3 regions of the Mesorhizobium sp. C120A genome follow, and region 1 is predicted to be linked to each of the others. Evidence: predicted binding sites of a transcription regulator. Region 1 holds the regulator's gene; each other region holds the start of a gene.
The links. Region 1 encodes PhoB, which activates phosphate uptake and scavenging genes when phosphate is short. Its sites were predicted from a motif close to TGTCATNNANCTGTCAT; they were not measured.
Positions count from the first base shown of each region.

Region 2: NL532_RS02345 (DUF1045 domain-containing protein) is a predicted target of PhoB. The motif match lies at 2,489-2,505, and genes of this name have one in related genera.
Region 3: NL532_RS05060 (alkaline phosphatase D family protein) is a predicted target of PhoB. The motif match lies at 1,652-1,668, and genes of this name have one in related genera.

Region 1 covers NZ_CP100476.1:1,335,535-1,339,754, forward strand. Annotated here, with positions in the region: gene pstA (phosphate ABC transporter permease PstA) at 1-353, shown strand, start outside; gene pstB (phosphate ABC transporter ATP-binding protein PstB) at 371-1,195, shown strand; gene phoU (phosphate signaling complex protein PhoU) at 1,237-1,941, shown strand; gene phoB (phosphate regulon transcriptional regulator PhoB) at 1,958-2,647, shown strand; gene NL532_RS06615 (ROK family protein) at 2,678-3,913, opposite strand; gene xylF (D-xylose ABC transporter substrate-binding protein) at 4,180-4,220, shown strand, end outside.
Region 2 covers NZ_CP100476.1:492,104-496,323, forward strand. Annotated here, with positions in the region: gene phnN (phosphonate metabolism protein/1,5-bisphosphokinase (PRPP-forming) PhnN) at 1-554, opposite strand, end outside; gene NL532_RS02340 (alpha-D-ribose 1-methylphosphonate 5-triphosphate diphosphatase) at 551-1,705, opposite strand; gene NL532_RS02345 (DUF1045 domain-containing protein) at 1,740-2,447, opposite strand; gene iolB (5-deoxy-glucuronate isomerase) at 2,602-3,414, opposite strand; gene NL532_RS02355 (hypothetical protein) at 3,608-3,856, opposite strand; gene iolE (myo-inosose-2 dehydratase) at 3,866-4,220, opposite strand, start outside.
Region 3 covers NZ_CP100476.1:1,019,269-1,023,488, forward strand. Annotated here, with positions in the region: gene NL532_RS05050 (TetR/AcrR family transcriptional regulator) at 1-120, opposite strand, end outside; gene NL532_RS05055 (MFS transporter) at 194-1,477, shown strand; gene NL532_RS05060 (alkaline phosphatase D family protein) at 1,740-3,314, shown strand; gene NL532_RS05065 (hypothetical protein) at 3,362-3,640, opposite strand; gene typA (translational GTPase TypA) at 3,838-4,220, shown strand, end outside.

The sequences.
Region 1 (4,220 bases):
TCCGCTCGGCGGCGCTCGGCCTCGGCACCTCCAAGATGCAGATGGTGTTCCACCACATCCTGCCGCTTGCCGCCCCAGGCATCCTTACCGGCACCATCATCGGCCTGGCGCGTGCGCTCGGCGAGACAGCACCGCTGCTCTTGATCGGCATGGTCGCTTTCGTCGCCGATTATCCGACGACGCCTTTCGATCCGGCGACCGCGCTGCCGGTTCAGATCTATATGTGGGCAAACGAGGCTGAGCGCGCTTTTGTCGAGCGCATGTCCGGCGCCATCATCATCCTGCTCGTCTTCCTCATGGCCATGAACATCACCGCGATCGTGCTCCGGCGCCGCTTCGAGCGGCGCTGGTAGAAAAAAGGCAATTTGGTATGAACATCATGACCGAACAGTCCCTTGAGAATGCAGTGGGCGACAAAATGAACGCCAAGTCGAACGAAGTCATCAAGATGCGCGGCGACAAGGTCGGCGTCTTCTACGGCGAGAAGCAGGCGTTGTTCGACGTCAATCTCGACGTCCGCCAGAACCAGGTGACGGCGCTGATCGGCCCGTCCGGCTGCGGCAAGTCGACCTTCCTGCGCTGCCTCAACCGCATGAACGACACCATCGATTCGGCGCGGGTGACCGGCAAGATCACGCTCGATGAAGACGACATCTACGACAAGAACATCGATGTCGTCGAACTGCGCGCCCGCGTCGGCATGGTGTTCCAGAAACCCAACCCGTTCCCGAAGTCGATCTACGAGAACGTCGCCTACGGCCCGCGCATCCATGGGCTGGCCAAGCGCAAGTCCGACATGGACCAGATCGTCGAGCAGAGCCTGAAGAAGGCTGCGATCTGGAACGAGGTCAAGGACCGCCTGCAGGAGCCCGGCACCGGCCTGTCCGGCGGCCAGCAGCAGCGCCTGTGCATCGCGCGCGCCATCGCCGTGTCGCCGGAGGTGATCCTGATGGACGAGCCCTGCTCGGCGCTCGATCCGATCGCCACCGCCCGTGTCGAGGAGCTGATCGACGAACTGCGCCAGAACTACACGATCGTCATCGTCACCCACTCGATGCAGCAGGCGGCGCGCGTCTCGCAGCGCACGGCGATGTTCCATCTCGGCTATCTCGTCGAGGAGGGCGTCACCGACAAGATGTTCACCAACCCCGACGACAAGCGCACCCAGGACTACATTACCGGCCGCTTCGGCTGAGCCGTCCGGCGGGTGAATTTTTAGGCACGAGGACCAAGATCATGGGTGAACATACCGTCGCCTCCTTCGATGAAGAGCTCGGGCAGATCAGCAAGCTGATCCGCGACATGGGCGATCTGGCAGGCTCGATGGTCAGCGGCTCGACCAGGGCGCTGCTCAATTCGGACAATGCGCTGGCACAGCGTGTCGTTTCCGACGACGCCATCATGGATGCGCGCCAGCGCGAACTGGACGACCGCGCCATCACGCTGATCGCCAAGCGCCAGCCGATGGCCAACGATCTGCGCGCCGTGGTCGGCTCGATCCGCATGGCGGGCGACCTCGAGCGCATCGGCGACCTCGCCAAGAACATCGCCAAACGCGTCGGCACCGTGGGCTTGAGCGTCACGCCGCGCGACCTCTCGCACTCCATCGATGCCATGGCGCAACTGGTGCTGATCCAGGTGCAAGGCGTCGTCGAGGAATATGCCGCCACCGATGCGGCAGCGCTTGCAAAACTCAGGAATGACGACGAGCGCATCGACGTCAAATACACGTCCGTGTTTCGTGAGCTCTTGACCTACATGATGGAAGACCCTCGCAACATCACCGCCTGCACGCATCTCTTGTTCTGCGCCAAGAATCTTGAGCGCATCGGCGATCATGTCACCAACATCGCCGAAAATGCGTATTATGTGCTGACCGGCCAGCAATTGCCCGCCAATCGTCCGAAGCAGGACGAGACGGCGATGGCCACGCCGGCCTGATGAGGGTGAACTGCCTATGATCGCGCCACGCATCATGGTCGTGGAGGACGAGGAGCCGCTGGGCGTGCTCCTCCGCTACAACCTCGAATCCGAAGGCTATCAGGTCGAGGTGGTGACACGCGGCGACGAGGCCGAGATCCGCCTGCAGGAAAACGTGCCCGATCTCCTGGTGCTCGACTGGATGGTGCCCGCTGTTTCCGGCATCGAGCTCTGCCGGCGGCTTAGAGTGCGGCCCGAAACCGAGCGGCTGCCGATCATCATGCTGACCGCGCGCGGTGAGGAAAGCGATCGCGTGCGCGGCCTGTCCACCGGTGCCGACGACTATCTGGTCAAGCCATTCTCGACGCCGGAGTTCATGGCGCGCGTGAAGGCGCTGCTGCGCCGGGCCAAGCCGGAAGTGCTGTCCAGCGTGCTCAAGGTCGGCGACATCGTGCTCGACCGCGAGTCGCACCGTGTCTACCGCAAGAAGAGCGAGATCAGGCTCGGACCGACCGAGTTCCGGCTGCTCGAATTCATGATGCGCCATCCCGGCCGCGTGTTCTCGCGCAGCCAACTGCTCGACAATGTCTGGGGCGAGACGATCTATATCGACGAGCGAACCGTCGACGTCCATGTCGGGCGCTTACGCAAAGCGGTCAACAACGGCCGCATGCCGGATGTCATCCGTACCATTCGCGGCGCCGGCTACGCGATCAGGGAAGACTAGGATGCTGCGCGTCGCGCCGTTGCCGGCCATTCAGGCGACATGCTTGCCGGATTTGGCCTGAATGCCCGGCGCGAAAATCTCCTGATCGACGAAGCCGAGCGCGCGCATGGCACAGCCTTCGCGGATCAGCGGCAGCTCGTTGGGCTCGGTGTCGAAGGAGATCGATTTCGAGTGCTGGCCGCCGGCGGTCTGGGCGATCGCTTCGCGCAATGCCGGTTCGATCAAGTCGAAGGCGGCGGCGCTGACGCCGACCATGGCGACGGGTGCCGGATCGATCAGTGCAAACAGGCTGCCGAGGCCGAAGCCGAGCGCCTCACCGGCCTTGCGATAGGCTTCGCGCTCCGGGCCATCGGTTTCGCGGGCGCGCGCGGCGAGTGCGCGCATATCAGCGTCGCCGATATCGACCGGCTCGGCATCTTCGCTCATCATTTTGGCGCTGCGCCAGATGGCGTAGTTTCCGGCATAGGCCTCGACGCAGCCGCGCCGCCCGCAGCGGCAGAGCGCGCCGCCCGGACGGTGGATCATGTGGCCGAACTCGCCGCCCGAGGAATGGGTGCCGGTGAACAGTTCGCCTTTCAGCACCAGCCCCATGCCGATGCCGTGCGACAAGAGGATCGCGATGAAATTGTCGCGGTAGCGCTCGGGCTGGCGCCATTGCAGGGCCACCGCCATCATATTGCAGTCGTTCTCCATGGTGGCAGGAATGCCGAATTCCGCTTCCAACATGTCGGCGAAGGCAATGTCGGTCAGTGGCGTGATTGGCGACCACAGCATGGCCCGCGCCTGCGAATCGGTGATGCCCTGGATGCCCATGGCAATGCGGGCGATGCTCTGGACATCGAGGTCCGGGTCCGCGAGACGCCGCCCGACGATTGCTACGCATTCGCCGATCAGCTCGTCGCGCGGCATGGTCAGCGTGTCGAGCCGGCGCTGTTCTTCCGCGACCACCTGGCCGGCATAGTCGATGACGGTGACGGAGAGGAAGTTCAGCGACAGCACCACGGTCATGACCGCCGCCGCTTCCGGGTTGAGGCCAAGGCCGACCTGCGGCCGGCCGCGTTTCAGCGAGCCGGTCTCGCCAGGCTTGCCTTCAATCAGGATGCCTTCTTGAATTAGATCAGACGAGATTGCCGATATCGTCGAATGGCTGAGGCCGGTGGTCGCCGCAATCTCGGTCCGCGACGGCTGGCCGGCCCGGCGCACGGCCGAAATCACCATCGCACGGTTGCGACGGCGCAGATCGTCGTGGCGGATCCCAACCGACATTTGTTTTCCTCCCGGCCTCCTCGCGCCTCATGATAGTGAAGGCGTTCGACGGCACCAGCCAAATATTGGCAGACGCCGGCAGCCCTGTCATTGTTTATTGCGGAGCTCGAAAAAATTCGGCAACGCCATCAGAATCCATCATAATCGATGTTGACAGTGCCTTATCATTGAACCAGTATTTTTTCGAGGCTCGAAAAAATGGAGCCTCTTTGTGCAGGCCTTCGGGCCGGTTTTGTCGCGCCGTGGGCGGCGCAGGGAGGGTTATAATGAACAGATTTGCAGCCGCCATGCTGGCGGGTGTCGCCAT
Region 2 (4,220 bases), 840 kb from region 1:
CGCCGGCCGCCATTGTCGATCGAGGTGACGCCGGAGCCGGACAAAGCGATATTGGCGCTGCGGGCGAGCCGAGCCAGCACTTCGCCGCGCGATTCGCGGCCGCGCTGGGCGAGACGCTCGGCGAGGATTTCCGGCGAGGCGGTGATCTCGACGACAGCCAGATTGGCATAGCGCTCCCGCAGCACCGGGATGACTGCGCGCGAGACATTGGCGACCGCGACATGGCCATTGGCGATGGACCAGTCGACATCGGCCGGAATGCCGTAGCGCAGCCCGTGCGCCTCCCAGGAAATGGCGAAGGCGCCGTCGGCCTCGGCTTCGGCAAAGGCTGCGTCGGCCAGCGTGTCGTGATCCTCGCTTGCGGCGTCGCTCGGCCTGGTGATGACCCGGCGGACGAACTCCAGCCTCGTCTCGTCGGCAAACAAGGTGCGGGCATAGCCGATTACCGTATCCTTGCCGGCGCCGCTCGGGCCGACGACGGCGACAAACACGCCGTTGCGGAGCGGAAAGGCCTCGCTGCTGAGTTCGCGGTCGATCGACGCCGAGACCATCAGGCGACCCGGCGCCCTTGGCGCCAGACAGTGCGCACGACCGGCACATGGTCGTCGACGCGCACACGCACCAGATCGGCGCGGCGGCCCTGTTCGATGACGCCGCGGTCGTTGAGGCCGATGGCCTCGGCCGGGTTCTTCGACACCATCGCGACCGCCTGCGGCAAGGAGATGCCCTCGACGACGTCGCCGAGGAAGAAGGCCGACTGGATCAGGCTGAAGGGAATGTAGTCGGACGACAATATGTCGAGCAGGCCGTCGCCGGCCAGCGTGCGGGCCGAGACATTGCCCGAATGCGAGGAGCCGCGCATGACGTTGGGCGCGCCCATCAGTACGCCGAGCCCGGCATCCTTCGAGGCCTTGGCGGCTTCCAGCGTGGTCGGGAATTCCGCGACGCGCACGCCTTGTTCGATCGCCTCGTCGACATGGCCTGATGTGGCGTCGTCATGGCTCGCCAGCACAATGCCCCGCTCGTTGCAGGCGGCTGATATCGCCACCCGGTTCGGTCCCGAATTCTTCGCTGATTCCGACATCCGCTTTTCGCAGAACAATTGGAAGTCGCGATCGGTCAACTTCAGCTTGCGCTGATAGTAATAGGCGTAGGTCTCGAGATTGACGAACTGACGCTGTCCCGGCGCATGGTCCATCAGCGAGGCCAGCTTGACCCGCTCGTCGCCATCGAAATTGGCGAAAGCCCGCAAGCAATCCGGCGCCGAGACCTCACAGCGCAGATGCAGGAAATGGTCGGCCCGCAACCGGTCTTTCGCGACGCTGTCCTCGATCGCGTCGGCCAGCTTGCGGATGTCGTCGGAGGTAAGATCGGCGTCCTCGTCCATGCCGACGCGCAGCGCGTCGAGCACGGTGGTGATCCCGGCGGTCGCTACCTGCGCGTCATGGGCGAGCACGGCGGCAATCGGGTTCCAGCGCACTTTCGGGCGCGGCGCATAGTGGCCTTCGAGATGGTCGGTGTGCAGCTCGACCAGACCGGGAATGATGTAGTCGCCGCCCATGTCCTCGCCGGCCATGTTCCCGCCGGTGTGGCCGGTGCCGGCGTCGACGCCGGAAATAAAACCGTCGCGCAGCACGAGCGACCCTTCGACGATCTCATCGGCAAGCACGATGCGGGCGTTGTGGAGAACAGTTTCGGCAGTCATTCAGGCAGTCCTTGCTTACTCGGACGAATTGCGGTCAGGCGGTTTTTCGGGCAGCGCGGCGGCCGAGCGCATGATGCGAAAGCACCATGAACGGAGCGCCCGGTTCGGTTTCGACGAACAGCGTCAGCGCATCCACCAGCACCGGCTGCTGCAGCACATCGGCGAACAGGCTGTCAATTGCCGCGCGCAGACGTTGGCTTTCCTGCGGCCCGGCCCGGCCGGACAGTGTCATGTGGAAGCGAAAGGTCTCGAACACGTAGGGGTAGCCCCACTGACAGAGATTGCGGAACTCGGCCGGCTTCAGCGAATCCGGGCTGCGCCGTTCGATTTCCGCTTCGGTGAGCGGCGCGCGAAAACGGTCGAAGCTAAGCACGACATCATCGGCGAAACGGTTGAGCGGCGGCAGCGGGCCTTCCGGCACCAAAGCGAAGAAACCATCGATCTGGCTGACGACCAGGCGCGGGATGGTGACCGTCGGCGTTGCTTCGGCAAAGGCGTCCAGCGCCGCGCGCAACGAGCTTTCGGTTTCGTTGGCGGCCAACCGGAAGGGCGCTTTCAGCGTCGCATGAAAACCGTAGCGCCGCGCCGATGCGGTGTGAAAGGCGACTTCGGCCGCCGACAGCTCGCCCACCGCCTCGACCGGCCTGGTGGCGGCGCCAAAGGGGTCGCGGCCCAGCCAGTTGGCGGCGATCCGCGCCAACGGCTCGTCCTGCCTTGGGGTGAAATAGATGGCGTAGCGCATCGAAAAAAATCCTCGTCAGCCCGCTGCCATAGGTGATTTCCATGACGGATTGACGAAGCTTATGCGGGTTTTCGAAGGCAAATCGACCCCATGGATCGTTAGCCGACGATTTTTTGCTGCTGGACCAACCGCTTCCGGCGCAAGCGAAGGCCGATCAGGCCTTCGTCAGCCACTCGTGCTCGGGCGCGTTGTGGAACTTCCACGTCCGCGTCGGCCCGGCCATGACGTTGAGGTAATAGAGGTCGTAGCCGTGGCAGGCGGCGCAGGGGTGATAGCCCTTGGGCACCAACACGACGTCGCCGTCCTCGATCGCCATGGCTTCGTCCAGCTCGCGGGCGCCGGTGTTGTCGGCGTCGGTGTAGACGCGCTGGAAGGCAAAGCCCTGCGGCGGGTTGAGGCGGTGGTAGTAGGTTTCCTCAAGATAGGATTCGGCCGGCAGATTGTCCTGGTCGTGCTTGTGCGGCGGGTAGCTCGATGTATGGCCGCCGGGCGTGATGACCTCGACCACCAGCAGTGAGTCGGCGGGCTTACCCTCGGGCAATATGTTGGTGACGTAGCGCGTGTTGGTGCCTTTGCCCCGAGTCTCCTGGCCGAGGTCGTCGGGTGCGATGACGCGAACGGGCAAGCCGCCGCCCAGGCCCGGCGCCGAGCAGACCGCGAGTTCGAGATCGGTGTCGGCGGTGACCGACCAGTCCGAACCCTCCGGAATATAGACCGACCACGGCTTGCCCTCGAAGGGCGACATGCGCTCGCCGAGCAGGCCGAGTTCCTGGCCGCCGGCCTTTGCCGTGCCCTTGCCGGTGACGAACACCAGGCAGACTTCGCGATCCTGCGTCTTGCCGGATGCGGTCTCGCCCGGCTTCAGCCGGTGCAGGTCGAAGCCGACATAGGTCCATCCGGCGCTTTTGGGCGTGACATGGGCGACGCGGCCATGGCCCTTGTCGGCTTTGACGAGCAGTTTCGACATGTTTTGTCTCTCCTATCGCAAGTCTTCGAGGTCGGCCTCTCAACTTCGTCATCCTAGGGCGAAGCAGGAGCGAATCTCCGTCGCGAAGACCCTAGGATGACGAAGCTAGGGACGTTCCGGCCAATCAGCGACGTAGGCGATACGCCAGGTGTCGAGTGTCCGACCCGCAAGCTCCTTCCGAGCCGCGGCCGCTTCATTCCTTCGGTTCGGCGTCCGCCTTCGCTTCGCCGGTCTTTGGTCGATCAGGCGCAGCCTTGCTCTCCTCCACCGGCTTGTAAAGATAGAAGAACTGCCACACCGCGTAGGCGGCAAAGCCGAGCGCAATGATGCCCCAGAATGGGGTGCCGGAGGCGAATTCTATTCCGGCCCAGATCACGCAGACGGCGACGACGGCAACGCGCCGCCACAGCGGCCGGAAGAACGGGTGCTCGTAATCCTTCATCGGACCGGCTTACGCATTGGGAAAGCCTTGCGTTTCCACCGTGTAGCCGGCCGCCGTCATCACCCGCATCAGCTCCTTGTAACCCACTTGGGCCATCTTCAGCGGCGGGTTCTTCTTCGGGTCCTGCTCGGCCTCGACGACGAACCAGCCTTCATAGCCATGGTCGGCGAAGCGCTGCACGATGGCGCCGAAATCGAGCGAACCGTCGCCAGGCACCGTGAAGGCACCGAGCGCCACGGCGTCGAGAAAGGACTGCTTCGTGCGGTCGAGCCCGTCGATCACGCCCATGCGCACATCCTTCACATGGACATGGCTGATGCGCTTGTGGTGGTTGTCGATGGCGCGCAGCACGTCGCCACCGGCA
Region 3 (4,220 bases), 320 kb from region 1:
CCGGATGCCGCGGCGGTAGAACAGGTCGTACGCCACGTCGAGGATTTTCTTGGCAGCCTTGGGCGGTGCGGCTGCATGACCGTCCTTGATGGTCAGTTCAATATTTTTGTCCGTTGGCATGGTATGACTCGATTGACGTGTTACCGATCGGTACGTATACATGTCCTCACCCTGCAACGTACCGGTCAGTAACATGATAGCTCAATCTCGTCCCTTTGGCCAGCGCTACGCTTTCGTCGTGGTTGGCGTCATCTTCCTCTGCTTGTTGATCGCGGCCGGGCTTCGTTCCGCACCCTCGGTGATGATGCTGCCGTTGGATAAAAGCTTCGGCTGGGGGCGCGATACGGTTTCGATTGCCGCCGCGATCGGCATCTTCCTTTACGGCCTGACCGGGCCGTTTGCCGCCGCATTGATGGAGCGTATCGGCTTGCGCCGCACGCTGCTTGCCTCGCTTGTGATCATGTCGGGCTCGACCGCGCTCAGCCTGCTGATGACCGAGCCATGGCATCTGTTCCTCACCTGGGGCGTGTTTTCAGGTATCGGCTCCGGCGCGGTCGCCACCGTGCTCGGCGCCACCATCGTCAACCGCTGGTTCAAGACCAATCGCGGCTTGGTGATGGGGCTGATGTCGGCCTCCAGCGCCACCGGCCTCTTGGTGTTCCTGCCGCTGCTGGCATCGCTCGCCCAGTCGGGCGGCTGGCAGCCCGTCGCTACCGCCGTCTCGATCGCCACTGCCTGTCTTCTGCCGCTGGTCTGGCTGTTGGTTCCGGAGCGTCCCGCTTCGATCGGCATGGTGCGCTATGGCGCCGGGGCGGATGACGTGCCGCCGGTGTCGCCGGCATCGCAAGGCAATTTCCTGGCGCATACGCTCAACACGCTGCGCCGCGCTGCCGGCACCCGCGTCTTCTGGTATCTGTTCGCCACGTTCTTCATCTGCGGTTTCACCACCAACGGGCTGGTCGGCACGCATCTGATCTCCTTCTGCGGCGACATGGGCATCCCCGAGGTGCAGGCCGCGGGCCTGTTGTCGCTGATGGGCATTTTCGACCTGATCGGCACGACTTTGTCGGGTTGGCTCACCGACCGTTTCGACCCGCGCAAGCTGCTCGGCGTCTACTACGGCATTCGCGGCCTGGCGCTGATCTATCTGCCCTATTCCGGCTTCTCGGCGACCAGCCTGATCATCTTCGCCGTGCTCTACGGTCTGGACTGGATCGCCACCGTGCCGCCGACGCTCAGGCTCGCCAACGAGGCCTTCGGCGACCGCAGCGGCCCGATCGTGTTCGGCTGGATCGTCGCCGGCCACCAGGTGGGGGCCGCCACCGCCGCTGCCTTCGGCGGCACCATGCGCGAATTGCAGGGCAATTACGAACTGGCCTTCCTGATCGCCGGCTTGACGGCGATCGTGGCTGCGTGTCTGTCGCTGCTGATCAATACGAGCAGGCCGGCTTTCGATCCGGAGCCGCAAGCGGCGTAAGGCGCGGTACTAATCTCCCCCCTCAGGGGGGAGATGGCCGCGAAGCGGCCAGAGGGGTCCGTGCGACCGGACTCAGCCTCTTGCGCATAGGAGGTCGGCGCTCCAAGCGAGGCGACCCCCTTCTGTCGCCTTCGGCGACATCTCCCCCCTCAAGGGCGGAGATCACCTGTCGATTGTTATCAAAGTTTCATCTTCCCGAGATGTGGCTGAAGCATTGAAGCTGGAGCTTGCTGGCACCGTTCGAAGCCATCAGGAGACAGCCATGAACAAGATCTCGTTGACCCGCCGCGCTTTCGTCACCTCTGCCAGCGCCGCCGGTCTGCTCGGCGCATCGGGGCTCGCTTTGCCCTATTATTCGCGCGCCAGCCAGCGCCCGGCCTTCACCCATGGCGTCCAGTCCGGCGATGTCGATGCCTCGAGCGGCATGGTGTGGACGCGCACCGACCGGCCTTCGCGCGTCATGTTCGAAGTGTCGTCGACGGAAAACTTCGCCAATGCGACGCGGCTGGCGCCGCTCGATACCTCGCCGGCCAGCGACTTCACGGTCAAGCGCCTGCTCACCGACCTCGCCTCCGACCAGGATATCTTCTACCGGATGACTGCCGCCGACCTGTCGGATATCAACGCCGTTTCCGAACCGATCGTCGGCCGTTTCCGCACAGCACCCGCCTCGAAGCGCGACATAAAATTCGCCTGGTCGGGCGACACGGCCGGCCAGGGCTGGGGAATCGATGAGACCGGCATGAAAACCTACGCCACCATCGCCAGGCACACGCCGGATTTCTTCCTGCATTCCGGCGACACCATCTATGCCGATGGCGCCATGAAGGACGAGGTAGACCTGCCTGGCGGCGGCAAGTGGAAAAACGTCGTCCTGATCGACGGCAAGCGCAAGGTGGCCGAGACGCTGGATGAGTACCGCGACCAGTGGAAATACAACATGATGGACAAAAACGTTCTGGCCTTGAGCGCCATCTGCCCGACCTTCTACCAGTGGGACGATCACGAGGTGCTGAACAACTGGTCGGATTCGAAGAATCTCGGCGCCGACAGCCGCTACACCGAAAAATCCGTCCATGTGCTCGCGGCGCGTGCGGCGCGCGCCTTCCATGAGATGACGACGATCCGCTACGAGCCGTCCGAGCCCGGCCGCGTCTACCGCAAGATCGCGCATGGGCCGCTGCTCGACGTGTTCTTCCTCGACATGCGCTCCTATCGCGGCCCGAACGGCCCCGACATGCAGGAGGACATGACGCCGCAGTCACGCATGCTGGGCGAACAGCAGACGAAATGGCTGAAGCGCGAGCTGACGAATTCCAGGGCGACCTGGAAGATCATTGCCGCCGACATGCCGCTCGGCCTCGTCGTCTGGGACGACGGCGCCAAGAAGGTCGGCGCGGAAGCCATCAGCAATGGCGACAATGGCCTGCCCAAAGGCCGCGAGCTCGAGATCGCCGACCTGTTGCGCTACATCAAGACTGCCGGCATCACCAACACGGTCTGGTTGACCGCCGATGTCCACTACACGGCGGCGCACTATTACAACCCCGACAAGGCGCGGTTCCAGGATTTCAATCCTTTCTGGGAATTCGTCTCGGGCCCGATCCACGCCGGTACCTTCGGTCCCAATGATTTCGACATGACCTTCGGCCCGGAGCTGAAATTCATCAAGGCGCCGACCACCGAACAGGGCCAGAACCTGCCACCCTCGGCCGGCCTGCAGTTCTTTGGCCTGGTGGACATTTCAGGGGCGACAGAGCAGCTGACCGTGCGGCTGATGGATCGCGACGACATCGAGCTTTACAAGGTGACGCTCGATCCGGTGCGGTCGGCGTAAGCCTTTGGGTCGGTGCGAAGGATCGCTATGCCTGGAATGGGCAGCCGTCAGTCCGGGTAGCAAACCGTCGGAATCTTCGGCCACACCGCGCTGTCGCAGCCTGCAACCTGCTGCCTCTGCTTGAAAGAGGCGCTGACCGGGCCGGTGACCACGGGGTCGACGCCATCAGGGGCGTCGGCAAACATCTGCTCGGCCGTCCGGTCGGACGACGAAGCCGGATTGGCTTCCTTCACCGTGGCGGCCGATTGAGCGGCATTGGCCGCCAGCACGGCAGCGAATGCGACCGAAGCGATGAGGGGCCAAAATCGGTTGAGTTTGTCGGTCATGAATTTCGAACTACCCGGGCCCAGAAAGGTTCCCGCCTTGGTTAACAAAACCATCTCACACCGAGATGCTTAAGATTTGATGAGTATTTGGTGGTGCGCCTCCTCTTTCGCAATTGCGAAAAACCCTGTATGAGCCGCGCAACCGAAAGAGGCGGCGCCTTTTGGCCTGCTGCCTGCAACGCTCCCGAGACCACAAAATGAAAATTCGTAATATCGCGATCATCGCGCACGTCGACCATGGAAAAACCACCCTCGTCGACCAATTGCTGCGGCAATCCGGTTCCTTCCGCGACAATCAGCGCGTCGCCGAGCGCGCCATGGATTCCAACGACCTCGAAAAGGAACGCGGCATCACCATCCTGGCCAAGGCGACCTCGGTCGACTGGAAGGACACCCGCATCAACATCGTAGACACCCCCGGCCACGCCGATTTCGGAGGTGAGGTCGAGCGCATCCTGTCGATGGTGGATTCGGCGATCGTGCTGGTCGACGCGGCCGAAGGCCCGATGCCGCAGACCAAGTTCGTCGTCGGCAAGGCGCTCAAGGTCGGCCTGAAGCCGATCGTCGTCATCAACAAGAT